2 regions of the Dialister micraerophilus genome follow, and region 1 is predicted to be linked to the other one. Evidence: a T-box and tRNA genes for the amino acid it is inferred to sense, from the RefSeq annotation. Region 1 holds a T-box; the other holds one or more tRNA genes.
What was found. A T-box is a leader RNA that pairs with one kind of tRNA and senses whether it is charged. The one in region 1 lies ahead of thrS (threonine--tRNA ligase), so its partner is inferred to be a tRNA-Thr.
Positions count from the first base shown of each region.

Region 2: it has a tRNA-Thr gene. The T-box ahead of thrS (threonine--tRNA ligase) is inferred to sense a tRNA for this amino acid. The anticodon was not compared.

Region 1 is NZ_CAMUNF010000001.1:1,299-9,126, reverse strand. Features, by position in the region: gene rfaE2 (D-glycero-beta-D-manno-heptose 1-phosphate adenylyltransferase) at 1-396, shown strand, start outside; gene P6922_RS00050 (MFS transporter) at 459-1,688, opposite strand; gene P6922_RS00045 (ribonuclease H family protein) at 1,751-2,356, shown strand; gene P6922_RS00040 (MetQ/NlpA family ABC transporter substrate-binding protein) at 2,404-3,231, opposite strand; gene P6922_RS00035 (methionine ABC transporter permease) at 3,245-3,898, opposite strand; gene P6922_RS00030 (methionine ABC transporter ATP-binding protein) at 3,879-4,916, opposite strand; SAM riboswitch class I at 4,975-5,073, opposite strand; gene P6922_RS00025 (YerC/YecD family TrpR-related protein) at 5,218-5,526, shown strand; T-box leader at 5,566-5,775, shown strand; gene thrS (threonine--tRNA ligase) at 5,811-7,715, shown strand.
Region 2 is NZ_CAMUNF010000012.1:11,022-18,849, reverse strand. Features, by position in the region: gene P6922_RS05870 (type II secretion system protein GspD) at 1-82, shown strand, start outside; gene P6922_RS05865 (ABC-F family ATP-binding cassette domain-containing protein) at 104-1,999, shown strand; gene P6922_RS05860 (tetratricopeptide repeat protein) at 2,065-2,613, opposite strand; gene P6922_RS05855 (SDR family NAD(P)-dependent oxidoreductase) at 2,778-3,542, shown strand; tRNA gene P6922_RS05850 (tRNA-Thr) at 3,593-3,668, shown strand; gene P6922_RS05845 (TerC family protein) at 3,814-4,560, shown strand; gene rpsF (30S ribosomal protein S6) at 4,698-4,982, shown strand; gene P6922_RS05835 (single-stranded DNA-binding protein) at 4,997-5,419, shown strand; gene rpsR (30S ribosomal protein S18) at 5,445-5,675, shown strand; gene citC ([citrate (pro-3S)-lyase] ligase) at 5,719-6,798, opposite strand; gene P6922_RS05820 (hypothetical protein) at 6,957-7,385, opposite strand.

The DNA of each region.
Region 1 (7,828 bases):
ATAGTATTTACAAATGGATGCTTTGATTTATTGCATAGAGGACATGTGACTTATTTAAAAAAAGCCGCACAATTAGGTACACGATTTATAGTCGGTGTAAATTCTGACAAATCCGTTAGCAGATTGAAAGGTAAAAAACGTCCTATACAAAACATTGAAGATAGAGTATACATACTTAATGAATTACCTTATATTGATGCCATAGTAGTATTTGATGAAGACACTCCGCTAAATTTGATTTCCTTATTAAAACCAGATGTTTTGGTAAAAGGCGGAGATTATAAAAAAGATGAAATTGTAGGGAGAAATTATGCAAAAGAAGTTATTGTAATTCCTTTTGTAGAAAACTGTTCAACAACGAATATAATAAATAAAATTTTAAAAATTAATAAATAACATAAAAAAACTGCACTTTTAAAATCAGTTATAATTTTAGGAGTGCAGTTTAAAATTTGGAATTATTTACATTTTATGTTTATTCCATTTGAAATTTGTTTTTTATAAAAGAAGACTAAAAATGTTATAAATACAGCATCAATTAAACCTGTTAAAAATAATCCTAAAGATGTTCCGAAGCTTTCTAACATTGAACTTACAAATAAACTGCCGAAAGGGGCACTTCCCAGATAAACAAATGTATATAAACTCATAATTCTGCCCAAGTAATTTTTATTAGATGCAATTTGAATAGCAGTATTACAATTAACAAGGAAAAGTGTTACACTGAATCCCATAAAAATAAAAATTGTTATTGATATAAAGAAATTACTTATATAACTTACCGCCGACAGTTCAAGTCCGCAAAGAATAGCATTTATAAAAACCCATTTTTGGCTTAATTGCGTTTTTGCAGCAGCGGATATTAATCCTCCAATCATTGATCCGGTACCGAAACCGAAAAGAATAAATCCGAATCCGTTTACACCTGCATGTAAGACTCTATCTGCAAGTAACGGCCCGTATGAACCGAAGTTTAAGATTAATCCGCTTACTATAGCCAAAGCTATTAAATTGCATAAAATTATAGGTTTTGATTTTGCATGTGTTATGCCCTTTTTTATTTCTTGTGTTGCATTTTTTGTAATTGAATTGCTTATAGAAGATTGTGCTTTCATTTTTTTATATGCAATGAGTACGGGTATTATTGAAAGCGCATTTAAGAAAAAAATGATATCATAAGGAAAGAAATTTATAAGAAAAGCTGCTAATAAAGGGCCAATCATTCTTGTTAAATTGAAATTTGTGGAGTTTAAACTTATTGCACTGTGAAGAGCATCTTTTCCGACAATATCAGGAAGAAAAGACAATCTTGTAGGCATGTCTATTGAATCTATTGTTCCTACAACGAATGCAAAGAATAAAATCCAATAATAATTTGCATGTCCGCTTAAAATAAGTATCCCTAAGCAAACAGATTGGATGATATACATACATTGTGTAACGGTTAAAATTTTTTTCTTGTCATGTCTGTCAATCCAGAAACCTATGAAAAGTGAAAAAATAAAACTTGGTAAAAATTGTACCGCTCCGAGTACACCAAGTAAAAATGCGGAATTTGTAATTTCATAAACAAGCCATTGTTGTGCCGTAAGTTGCATCCAAAATCCGATTAAAGCAACCCATTGACTTGACCAATATAACCTATAGTCCCTTACTTCAAGGGCAGGAAATTTGCTTATAAGATTCATTTTCACCTCTAAAATTATACTTTGATAAGAATATAATAGCACAAATTTGAAAGGATATATAAATGGCAAATAAAAAGAAATTATTTTATGCAGTTAAAGTAGGAAGAAATGTAGGTATATTTTCAGATTGGGAAATATGTAAACAACAAGTTATAGGTTATCCCAATGCTGTGTATAAAGGTTTTTATAATAAAAAAGATGCTGAAGAATTTTTGTTTGAAAATAATTCTATAAAAGAAGAAAGTAATGAAAATAATATAATTGCATATGTAGACGGTTCTTATATACCTTCAAAACCGGAATGTTTTTCTTTCGGAGTGGTTTTAATTGAAAATGGAAAAATTGAAAAATATTCAAAAAAAATCATCAACAAAGAAGAAGCAATGATGCGAAATGTTGCAGGAGAAGTTTATGGGGCAATGTATGCAATAAATTTATGTTTAGAAAGAAAGGGTAAAGTGCTTAATTTATATTATGATTATACAGGTATAGAAAAATGGTGTACGGGTGAATGGAAAACAAATAAAATATTAACTAAAAAACTTAAATTATTTTATGAAACTATAAAAGATAAAATAGATATAAGATTTCATAAAGTTGAAAGTCATACGGGTGTTAAATATAATGATTTGGCGGATTCTCTTGCAAAAGACGCCTTATTTAATTAAAAAAGCATTTTCCTAAATCGTTAATGATTTGAGGAAAATGCTTTTTATTAATTCCATGCAGCTTCTATTGTACCTTTGAATGTTTCTTTTATAAATTGTTTTACTGCGTCGGATTGATATGCAGATACAAATGTTTTGTAGTTTTCATTATCTTTATCTTTTGCACGTGTAGCAATTATCATTACTGCAAGGGGATTGTCTTTATCTTCAAAGAAAATACCTTTTTCTTGTGGAGATATTCCGGCACTTTGTACAAAATTCATTGTAATAACTGAAGCATCAACATCATCTAAGCTTCTTGGTAATTGCGCTGCTTCTATTTCTTTAAAGTTCAAATTTTTAGGATTAGAAACTATATCAGCAGGAGTAGCTTTTATTCCAACGCCTTCTTTTAATTTAATTAAACCTGCTTGTTCAAGTAATTGTAATCCTCTACCTTCATTGGTAGGGTCATTTGGAATTGAAACAGTTGCATTATTAGGTATATCATTTACATTCTTGTAATTGTTGCTATAAATACCCATTCTCATCAAAATAGCATCTCCTATATTAACTAAATCAGTATTATGCTGTTTGTTAAAATTTTCAAGAAAGGGCTTATGTTGATATACAGCGATATCTATGTCGCCATCTGCTAAGGCCTGATCCGGAGTAATATAATCTGAAAATTCTTTTACATGTACAGTCAGACCATGTTTTTCCGCTTCTTTTGCTGCTGCTTCTACTACTTGCGCATGTGGACCGGCAGTTGCACCTACTGTAATTTCATTTTTAGTTGAGGATGCGGAACCACATCCTTTATCTGAACAACATCCTGATAATAAAATGGCTGCAGATAATATTGCAATGCCTCCTAATAAAAACTTCTTCTTCATAAAATAACCTCCATTATTTTTTATTTGTTTTACGTGATAAGTAGTTTCCTGCGAATTGAACAAGTTGAACTATCACGATTAACACTATTATTGTGACAATCATAACGTCTGCTTGAAAACGTTGATATCCGTAACGTATAGCAAGATCTCCAAGACCGCCGCCGCCAATTGTGCCTGCCATTGCACTGGTTCCTATAAGAGTTACTATAACAACCGTTATATTTTCGATCATTGAGGGTAATGCTTCAGGAATAATTACTTTTTTTATAATTTGTAAAGGTGAAGCGCCCATAGATTTTGCTGCTTCAATCAATCCTACAGGAATTTCACGCACTGAAGTCTCTATTAATCTTGCAGTATAAGGTATAGATGCAATTGTTAATGGAATTATTGCTGCATTCGTTCCGATTGATGTTCCTGCAATCATTCGAGTTATAGGGATAATTGCTACCATAAGAATTATAAAAGGTATTGAACGAATTATATTTACTATAAACGATAACGGTTTATTGCAAAATGAACATGAAAGAATTTTTCCTTTTTCAGTAACTACAAGCAATATACCTAAAGGTATGCCAATAACTGCAGATAAAAGAGAGGAAACAAACAACATGTATAAAGTTTCTGCCAATGATTTAAATAAAAGATTAATTATTATTGGAGACATACCCTAAGACCTCACTTTCTATAGGAAGTGTTTTCAAATATTTAAATGAGTTTTCTACATTATTTTCAGCGCCGTCAAGTAAAATAATTAATGTTCCAAACGGTGTTTCTTGAATGTAATCGATATTAGCATATAATATACTGACATTTAAATTATAAAAACGAATTAAATGCTCAATAATAGGTTCATTTGTGACAGCACCTTTAAATGACAATGAGAGTACCATTTTATCGCCTTCAGAATGTTTTGTTTTTATCATGCTATAAAATTCTGAATCTTCAGGTAAGTTTAAATTTGTTGAACCTATAAATTTTTTCAGTGTTTCAGTTTTTGGATTGCTGAAAAGATTTATTACAGAACCTTCTTCTATAATTTTTCCGTTTTCTATTACAGCCACATGATTTGCTATTTTTTTAATAACTTCCATTTGATGAGTTATTAAAATTATTGTTATTCCTAGTTTTTTGTTTATTTCTTTTAATAAATTTAAAATTGATTTTACAGTTTCAGGATCAAGTGCACTTGTAGCTTCATCCGATAAGAGAATAGAAGGTTGAGTTATTAATGCTCTTGCTATTCCTACACGTTGTTTTTGTCCTCCTGAAAGTTGTGAAGGATATTTATTTTTATGATTGGTCAAACCTACTAATTCAAGCATTGAATTTATGCGTTTTTCTTGCTCTTCTTTAGGTGTATTTGATAATTCTAAAGGGAAAGCGATATTCTTATATACGGTACGATTTGAAAGAAGGTTGAAGTGTTGAAAAATCATTCCGATTTTTTTTCTTTCATTACGTAATTCTTTTTCTGATAATTTAGTAATATCTTTACCGTTTATGATAACTTCTCCCGATGTAGGAGTTTCAAGCATGTTTATGCAACGTATTAAGGTGGATTTACCGGCACCTGATTGGCCGATAATTCCAAATATTTCACCTTCTTTTATTTTTATATTTATATCGTTTAAAGCATTAGTTTTATTATCATAAGTTTTATAAACATTTTTCAGTTCTATCATGCGTTCTCCTTATAAATTTAATAAAAAAACTTTCAACGGAATGATGAAAGTTGTTTAATGTTCATCTTTCGGGAAATCCGATGGAATTGGCACCGTTTCAATATGAATGGTTGCCGTAGCTTCATAGGGCCATTCCCTCAGCTACTCTTGATGAAATATTCAGTTGTTGTAAAGTTAGCTTATATTACTATTTATTTTCAAATGTGTCAATAGTTTTTATATTAGATTTTGATATAGTTTTGATATATTTTTATTTAATGATATAATCAATTAAAGAGATATTTAAATAAAGGAGGATGCTATGGGAGTAAATCAGCGTTTAGTAAATCCTATTACAGACAAACTTTTTGATGCTATACTTATGCTTGAATCAAGAGAAGAATGTTATGAATTTTTTGAAGATTTATGCACTATAAGTGAATTGAAAGATATGTCGCAACGGTTAGAAGTTGCAAGACTATTAAAAGAAGGTGCAAAATACGATAAAATAGAAGAAAGTACCGGGGTAAGCACAGCAACTATTTCACGTGTGAAAAAATGTTTGAAATATGGTGCTGACGGATATGTAAAAATTTTGAAAAGAATGGAAGAGACTTCTGACGATAAATAATTTAACTTGACAATACAATAGTAAAGTTTTATATTATTGTTAAATGTAATGAAAGAGAAATGCGTTACAAATGAAATTATTAGAGAGTCTGTGGTTGGTGGAAACAGATAATTTTTTTGTAGACGATACCGCTCTTGAACAGAAAATTTGAAATTAAGTAGAATTTTCCGGTTTGCATCGTTATTTGCTTAGGAGAGAAGCATTTGCTTTAATTGGGTGGAACCGCGGAATTTAACTTTCGTCCCTTGAGGACGAAAGTTTTTTATTTTTAAAGGAGTGTAATTATGATTACTATTGAATTGAAAGACGGGAGTAAATTAAGTTTTGAAGAACCGATAACTCTGTTTGAAGTTGCAAAAAAAATTTCACGAAGCTTAGCTAAAGAAGCACTTGTTGCAAAAGTTGACGGTAATGTTACAGATTTAAGAAATTTAATAAAAGACGGCACAAAAATTGAGTTTTGCACAAAAAATGATCCTGAAGGTTTGGCTGCATTAAGACACACTGCTGCGCATGTTATGGCACAAGCCATACAGCATTTATATCCGGGAACAAAATTTGCTATAGGACCTGCAATATCTACCGGATTTTATTATGATATAGAATCTGAACACGTATTTAAACAGGAAGATTTTCCTGCCATTGAAAAAGAAATGTCAAAGATAATTAAGCAGAATTTACATCTTGATAAAAAAGTGGTTTCAAGAAAAGAAGCTTTGGATTTCTTTAAAAATAAAGAGCAAGATTACAAAATCTTATTAATTAATGATATGCCTGAAGATACAGAACTTTCTATCTATACACAAGGTGATTATGATGATTTATGTCGAGGTGGTCATGTAGATAATACAGGTAAAATTAAAGCTTTTAAGCTCTTAAGTGTTGCAGGTGCTTATTGGCGTGGTGACGAAAATAATGTTATGCTTCAACGTATTTACGGTACAGCATTTTTTAATAAAGAAGATCTGGAACATTTCCTATTTGTTCGTAGTGAAGCTGAAAAGCGTGACCATCGTAAATTGGGCAAACAATTAGATTTGTTCAGTTTTCACGAAGAAGGTCCGGGATTTCCATTCTTTCATCCAAAGGGAATGGTTATAAGGAATTTGCTTATTGATTATGAACGTGAATTGTTTAGAAAATATGGATACGAAGAAATAGTTACACCTATTATTTTATCTAAAAATCTTTGGCTTCAATCAGGTCATTGGGATCACTATAGAGAAAACATGTATTTTACAAAAATAGATAACGAAGACTATGCAGTTAAGCCTATGAATTGTCCCGGTGGAATATTATATTTTAAAACACAACAAAGAAGTTATCGTGATTTACCTAAACGTGTGGGTGAATTCGGTTTAGTTCATCGTCATGAATTACATGGTGCTTTACATGGTTTATTCCGTGTAAGAAATTTTACTCAAGATGATGCACATATATTTATGACACCTAAAGATATGGAAAGTGAAGTTATTTCCGTAGTAAATATGTTTAAAGAACTATATGATGTTTTCGGACTTAAATATCATATTGAGTTATCTACAAGACCTGAAGATTCTATGGGTTCAGATGAACTTTGGGAAATTGCTACAAATGCATTAAGAAATGCAATTGAGAGTACAAACGTTTCATACAGAATAAATGAGGGGGATGGAGCGTTTTACGGTCCGAAATTGGATTTCCATATAGAAGATTCATTAGGACGTACATGGCAATGTGGAACAATTCAAATGGATATGCAATTACCTGAACGTTTTGATGTAACTTACGTAGGAGAAGATGGTGAAAAACATCGTGCAGTTATGATTCATCGTGCAGGATATGGTTCATTAGAACGTTTTATAGGTATATTAATCGAACATTACGCAGGTGCTTTCCCAACTTGGTGTGCGCCTGTTCAAGTTAAAATTATTCCGGTTTCAGAAAATTATCATAATTATGCTCAAGAAGTATATAAAAAGATGTTTGAACAAGGTATACGTGTAGAAATAGATAAAGGTAATGATACCTTGGGATATAAAATAAGAAAAGCACAAATGGAAAAAATTCCTTACATGGTTGTTGTAGGAGAAAAAGAATCAAATTCAGGAAATATATCAGTAAGAAGTAGAGAAAAAGGTGATGAAGGAACTGTAGATATAAATAAATTTATTGAGCTTATATTAAATAAGATGAAGGAAAGAAAATAATGTAAAGCTTGACAAAAGTTATATGTAAATGTTAGTATTTATATGTTATTGCAAGCAGAAGTCATCCGCTTCTCACCTTACAAGACGAAAAGTTACTAAGGTATTGAAAGGAA
Region 2 (7,828 bases), on a different contig from region 1:
CGGAAAATTATTTCAAACCGAAACGGAATCAAAAGAAGAATCTGAAATAATTATTATTATTCGTGCAAATATTTTAGAGTAATAATCAAAGTCGGGAGAAAGAATGTCAGTTTTAAAAATAACGGGATTGGGTAAGTCATATGGGATAGAAACCATATTTAAAGACGTATCATTTGAAATAAGAAGCGGAGAACGTATCGGACTTGTAGGTGCAAACGGTGCGGGGAAAACAACACTTTTAAAATGTATAATGAATACTGAAGAACCCGATGCGGGAAGTGTAAAAGTTACAGATTCATCGGTAATAGGATATTTGCGTCAAGATTTTGATTATACTTCAAGCACACTTCGTCAAGAAATGGAAGAAGCTTGGAAAGATGTACTTTATTGCAAAGACAAAATGGAAAATCTTGCACGTGAACTTGAAAAAAACAAAGATGATCAAGAACTGATAAAAGCATATGGAAAAGCACAGACAAGATTTGAATTTCTCGGCGGATATGATTATGAAGCGGAAACTATGAAAATACTGACGGGATTGGGATTTACCAAAGAAGATCTCGACAGGGATATTTTTTCATTTTCAGGCGGACAAAAAGTAAGAATAAATTTGGCGGCGGCATTTGTAAGACATCCGGATTTTTTACTTTTGGACGAACCCACAAACCACTTGGATATGGAAATGCTTGAATGGTTGGAAGAATTTTTATGCTCATATAAAGGCGGTATTTTAATGATATCTCACGATCGTTTTTTTCTTGATCGTGCGGCAACGGGAATTATAGAACTTGAACATAAAAAAATCCGTACATTCAGAGGAGGATACACACGTTATTTAAAAACGAAAAAAGAACAAGATGCTGCTTACGAAAAAGCATATGAAAAGCAACAGGAACATATAAAAGAAACTGAAGCGTACATAAGAAAATATAAAGCCGGAATAAAATCAAAGCAAGCAAGAGGTCGTCAATCTCAGCTTGACAGACTTGTAAGACTTGAAAAACCTAAACACTTGAAAACTTTGGATTTTCATTTCAAAAAAGTTGACGACAGCGGAGAAAAAGTTTTGGATATGACGGATGTAAAAGCCGCATATGGAGAAAAAACAATATTTGAAAATTTGGAAATTCATATAAGAAAAGGTGAAAGAGTAGGTCTTATAGGCGCAAACGGAGTAGGTAAAACTACACTTTTGAAATTAATAACAAAAGAAGAAAAACAGAAGCATGGAATAATACGTTTAGGAAGCAATGTAAAAGTAGGATACTATTCACAAGAACAGGATGAATTGGATCCGCAGTCGACAGTACTTAATCAAGTAAGAGATATGTTTGATTACGGAGAAGAAAAAGCCAGAAATATTTTAGGTATGTTTTTGTTTAAAGGTGATGACGTATTTAAAGAAATTTCTTTACTTTCCGGTGGAGAAAAAGCCAGATTGTCATTACTATGTCTGTTTTTGAAAAATCCGAATTTTTTGGTGCTTGACGAACCGACAAACCATTTGGATATACCTACGAGAGAAATCATGGAAGATGCACTTGAAGCATTTGGCGGAACAAGCATAATAGTTTCCCACGACAGATATTTTCTTGACAAAGTAACCACAAGAATTCTTGAAATGGAAAAAGGTAAGGTTACCGAATATTTAGGTAACTACACATACTATAAAGAAAAGAAAAAAGACCTTTTGGCATTCAATGCAGACAGAAACGGAAAACCCGTAGAAGCAAAAGAAAAGAAAGCGGAAGTAACTCATAAGTCGAAGGATGTAAAAATTGAAAAGCAAACAGCACCCGCAAAAGGTGATTTGCTCAAGCTTGAAAAAACAGAAATGGAAATAAATCGTCTCGAAGCTACAATGAAAATGTATGACATGCAACTCGGAAGCGGAATGACAAATTATGAAGAAATTGCCGAACAATATACAGATATAAAAAATAAATTGCAAAAATTATATGCAAAATGGGAAGAACTTGCAGAAGAAACGGGCAATTGAAAAGTGCGAAATAAAAAATGTCTTATTTACGGATTTCAAGTAATAAGACATTTCAGTTCGCACTTTTAGTTTGCAACTAAAGTTTCAAAATCGGGATCACCATGAAAACGCATGAAATGATCTTGAGTTGCGGCAGTTTTCTTTACATCGATACCGCCTTTATCAATCGCTTTTTTCAAATAAAATAAAGCTTCTTTTTTATCGTTCATATCTGCAAAATCTGTAGAAATACCGTAATAAGACCAAGTGTTTTCAGGATCCTTATCGATAACTTTATTGAAATATACAATGGACTCCTGATACCTTTTTGCAAGTTTCAATGCTATTGCCATTTCATAAAAACCTTGAGTATAATCGGGATTTATTTTCAGTGAAGTATCTATTAATTTTATTCCTTCATCCGGCTTGTTTCCAAACGCAAGCAATAAACCTTTTAAAGATAATACTTTGTAATTGTTTTTATTATACGAAATGGCTTCATCTGCAACCTTTAAAGCATTATCGAAATCATTTTGTTTATATAAATTATTCGCTTTTTCATATAAATCTTCAGATTTTTTATCCAAAACGATTGTTTCGGTTGAAGAAATATCATTGTTTTTGACCTGTGACACATTATCTGAGCAACCTGTAAATGCGAATACACATATAAAAATAAATAAATATTTAATTATATTTTTCATTGGAACCTCACATTGCAAACACATATATATACATAGTAAAATGAAATCGACATTTTGTAAAATAATTATAATCTTAATTTGAAAGAGGAAATTTTATGAAAAAAACAGCATTGATTACGGGTGCCGGCAGCGGAATAGGACGTGAAACCGCTCGTGCTTTGGCTATCAGAGGATATAATGTTATTTTATGCGGAAGAAATCAGGAAAAACTTTTAAGTCTTCAAAAGGAATTAACTGTAAAATATGAAGCACAAGCATATGTAAAAAAATTGGATGTTACAGATGTAGAAAATATTAATGCGGTTGCAAAAGAATGTCTTGAAGAATTTGAAAGCATAGATGTACTTGTAAATAATGCCGGACTTGCCAGAGGATTGGAACCTTATAATCAAAATCGTGAGGACGGTATATTGGAAATGATTGACACCAATATAAAAGGTCTTATGATGATGACACGTGCATTTTTGCCGTCAATGCTTGAACATAATACAGGGCATATTATAAATATAGGCTCTACCGCCGGATTATATGCGTATGCGGGAGGAGCGGTATATTGTGCAACAAAATCCGCTGTAAAAACATTCAGTGACGGAGTGAGAATAGATGTAATCGACAGTAATATTAAAGTTACAACCATACAACCGGGACTTGTGGAGACACCGTTCAGTGAAGTAAGGTTTCGTGGAGATAAAGAACGTGCGGCAAAGGTATATGAAGATATAGATGCACTTCAAGCGCAAGATATTGCTGAAATAATTGCATTTACAGTAAGTCAACCGCTTCGTGTACAAATAAGCGATATAGTAATAATGGCAAATCAACAAGCTACAGGATTTACAATCAGCAAGAAAAAGAAATAATTGAGTATTTGACAAATTAAAACACTTTAAGTAAAATATATTCTGTTAATGCCGACATAGCTCAGCCGGTAGAGCGGCGCATTCGTAATGCGTAGGTCGCAGGTTCAAATCCTGTTGTCGGCTCCAAATGAATATTTGCGGACTTTTCGAAATTGAAAGGTCCGTTTTAATTTGAAAATGCAGTAAAAATGTATTGTTGTAAAATAAAAATATATTTAGTAAAATGAAAACATATTTGAACGTATATTTATTTTTATAGGAGGATAAGATATTGGGAGAACTTTTGACAGTAGCAGGACTGATTAAAGTGTTGAAAGTATTGGTTGTCGACTTGTTTTTGGCAGGTGATAATGCAATACTTATCAGTATGGTTGCAGGCCATCTGGAACATGATTTAAGAAAAAAAGCTATATTTTTCGGAACGTTCGGTGCTATTGTATTGAGATTGGTTCTTGCGTTTTTATTTGTAGAAGCGCTACACACAATTCCATATCTTCATCTTATCGGCGGAATTTTGCTTTTATGGATAGCTATTGAGCTTATGATACAAGATAAGCATAAACATAAAAAGCATATCGGTGCCAAGAAAAAACTTTTAAGTGCAATATGTACGATTATCATTGCAGACGGTGTTATGAGTATAGATAATGTACTTGGAGTGGTGGCTGCTGCCGAAGGACATATGGTTCTTGTAATGGCAGGCATATTGGTAAGCGTGCCGATTATTGTATGGGGAAGCAACTTGTTTTCAGACCTTATAGAAAAGTATCCGTGGATTTTGTACTTGGGCGGTGCGATTTTGGCATGGAGTGCCGTCGGAATGATTATACAAGATCCATCGGTGAGTGCCGTATTGGGAGATCAGCATCTTACATTAGGTTCTGCCGCAATGGTTTTATGTTATATAATATCTAAAATTATAAGCAGAATGAAATTGGCAGGACATGTAAAACGTGCAAAAGAAAGACATGCACAAAAGAGAGCCGAAAGAAAGACAGGAAAAAAAGAAAATTTGTAAAAATAAAGAGATTGCCGAAAAGGTAATCTCTTCTTGATTTTTGTTCGAGTTTGGTTTATAATGTATAAGCTTGTTGTACAAGCGACTTCCTAGCCCATGAAAAGCATGGGACATAGGTCCGATAAGGAGGCGATTAGATGAATAAGTATGAAGTTATGTTTATCGTAAAAGTTTCTGATGAAGAAGCTATTAAGTCAGCAGGTAAACTTGTACAGGACACAATCGTTAAAAACGGTGGTACTGTAGAAAAAGTTGACGAATGGGGAAGACGTCAGTTGGCATACGAAGTAAAGAAACAGACAGAAGGTTACTACTTCGTAATCGACTTTACGATGAAACCGGAAAACATCAAGGAACTTGATCGTGTAATCAAGATTCGTGAAAGTATTATCCGTCACATTATTGTTAAACAGGATGACTAAGCAGAGGTAGAGCGATGAATTCAGTTCAGGTTTTAGGCAATTTGACAAGAGATCCGCAGATTAGAGCTACAAAAACGGGTCGTGCGGTAGCATCATTCAGTATTGCCGTTAATCGAAGCTATACGACCGCACAAGGTGAACAGAGGGAATTGACCGATTTCATCAATGTGGTAGCATGGGGAAATTTGGCGGAAGCAGTAGGTAATCAGCTCAGAAAAGGAACCCGTGTCTTTGTAGAAGGACGTTATTCGACACGTTCATATGAAACTCCTGACGGACAGAAACGTTACGTTACTGAAGTAACTGCAAACTTGATTGCATTACCTTTGGGAGCGAACGGTCGCATGAATGCGGCGCAGTCCGACAGTATGAGTCAACCGAGCAATAATTTCAGTCAGTTCGGAGAAGTAAAGCATGACGAAGACATTCCGTTCTGATATATAGGAGGGATAATAGAGAATGATTAGAAGAGATAAATCAAGAAAACCGAGAAAGAAAATCAGTCAGATTTTCGGAGACAAGTTGGACAACTTGGATTATAAGGATGTTGCAACATTGCGCCATTTCATTTCCGAACGTGGAAAAATTCTTCCGCGTCGTGTAACTGGTGCTTGCGCAAAACATCAGAGAAACATCAATTTGGCAGTAAAGAGAGCAAGAGCAATTGCTTTGTTGCCTTTCAGTGCTGATTAATGTAATAAAAAAAACGGCTGTACAGCCGTTTTTTTTATTGTATTTATTTCTTTGAATTTTTTTTCAAATCAGGCTTGATTTCCATATCCTTAAAAGCCTGTAACATTTTTATACGATGAATAATGCTTTGACCTTGCGGGCTCTGTAAATAAGTCAAAGTTGTTTTGGGGACCATTCTGCGTACAGTTTCCCAATCATCATGAGCAAGAGCATTTCTTACCGAAGATGCACTTACCACTTGATTTCCTTTTTGTTCACGTGGAATAACCTTCAATTCGATGCCGTTTTCAGAGAAAACTTCACGCATTGCATTATTATAGGCATTTGTAGTCATATCGGTAGGTTCTTCACCTACAAAACGTACGGTTATGTTGAGTGCAGGTGCGATACGTGTGGCAAATACCGTAGCATCCAATTTTGTTTGTGCTGCAAGCTCATCAGTTCCCTTTATAAAGTAAGTGGGGAATGTAGCATTTGAAATAATAAAATCACCGCCGCTTACAACTTCCACGTTGTGCATATGAGCGACTCCCTGTTTGATAAGAGAGAAACGATCTGAAAACGGGAAAATTGAACGATCTTCCTGAACTGCAAAAATAATAACTTCATCGCAATTATTTATTGCATATTCGATAAGAGAACGATGTCCGAAAGTAAAAGGATTGCAATTCATTACAATTGCACCGCGGTTTTTACCTTTTCCGGTACCCAAAAGAGGACGAATACGTGCCAAATACTCATCTAATGTATTTGTTCCACGTTCAAGTAACGCCGCATAAGGATTTGCAACTGCAACACATTTAAATCCCATATGTTCAAATACAGGAACGGTTTCAGGTTTTGTAAAAATCTGATTACCGGTTACACCTCTTCTGTCGGCTTCACCTTGCAAATTGCGTACAATACGATGAGTTAAACCTTTTCCTCTATATTCCTCGCAAATTGCGATATCTCTCATAACACGGCCGCCTAAAGAACCTGTACCGATTAATTTACCGTCATCAAACAGTCCCATTGTATAATCAATAACACCTGTGAAAGTAAGATCGAATTTCTTTAAAAATTCTTCAACTTTTGCTTTTTCAACAGGATTTGTCAAAAATATTTCGCGTTCTGTAATCATTTAAATCTCCTTTTTTAAAAATCTAACTCATTATATCAAAAGAAAAGATAGAAGTTAATAGATAAACAATAGAAGATTTATATAAATAAATCATACTATAAAAAAATATATTTGAATAGAAAAAATGATAAAAGGTATCCATGTATATCAAGTGATTTTTAAGTTGCGCTCATAAGGTAGACACCTATAAGACATACGGCAAGACCGATAAATTTTTTTATAGTGATACTTTCGTGAAAGAAGAAAAAACCGAGTAAAAACAAAACTGTACTTATGCAAATATTTGCAAAAAGAGAACCTTTACTGATATCACAGCCGCTTCTATAGAGAATAATCCAGCCCGACTCAATGGCAAGTACTGCGGCACCCATTGCAAAATTTACCCAATTCAATTTGCTTATTTCGATAGAAAAATTATCAGTTCTTGTAAATAAAAATAATCCTATACTTAAAAGAAAAGCAAATCCGTAAGTTACGGTAAGTCCCAAAAAAGGATTTAAGTATTGAGATATAGATTTACTTAAAAAATGATAAAAAGAATTTCCCGTTACAACTACGAGAAAGGGAATTATAAATGCGAAATCCATACTACCACCTCATAAAATATTGTAACATAATAATATAATATGCGTTGATTGTACATTATATGTAAAAATCTTATGTCATATGAGATTTGCAGTTTGAAGTATTTAACGAAAAATTTCGGAATGGAAAACGTACTGATGAAGCCGAAAATATTTCAACGAAATAAAAGTGTTGCATGCAAGTAATGAAAAAATATTGAGTTTTCCGGATAAAATCACCTTTTGCGGTTGACAGAAAGAATGCTGCTCTCTTATAATTATGGTGAGCATCAACAGGTCTGTGGTTGAAAATCGATGCCAGTCGCAGGCGAAACGATCCACGTAAGAAGATAAAAATATCTTTGAGCATGGTGCGGTTTAGGTGTAAGACCTGCCGATTAAATTCGAGAGAATCAGTAGTGAGAGGTATATTCCGCGTAGCGAACGTTCCTGCAGGCGAGTGTGGG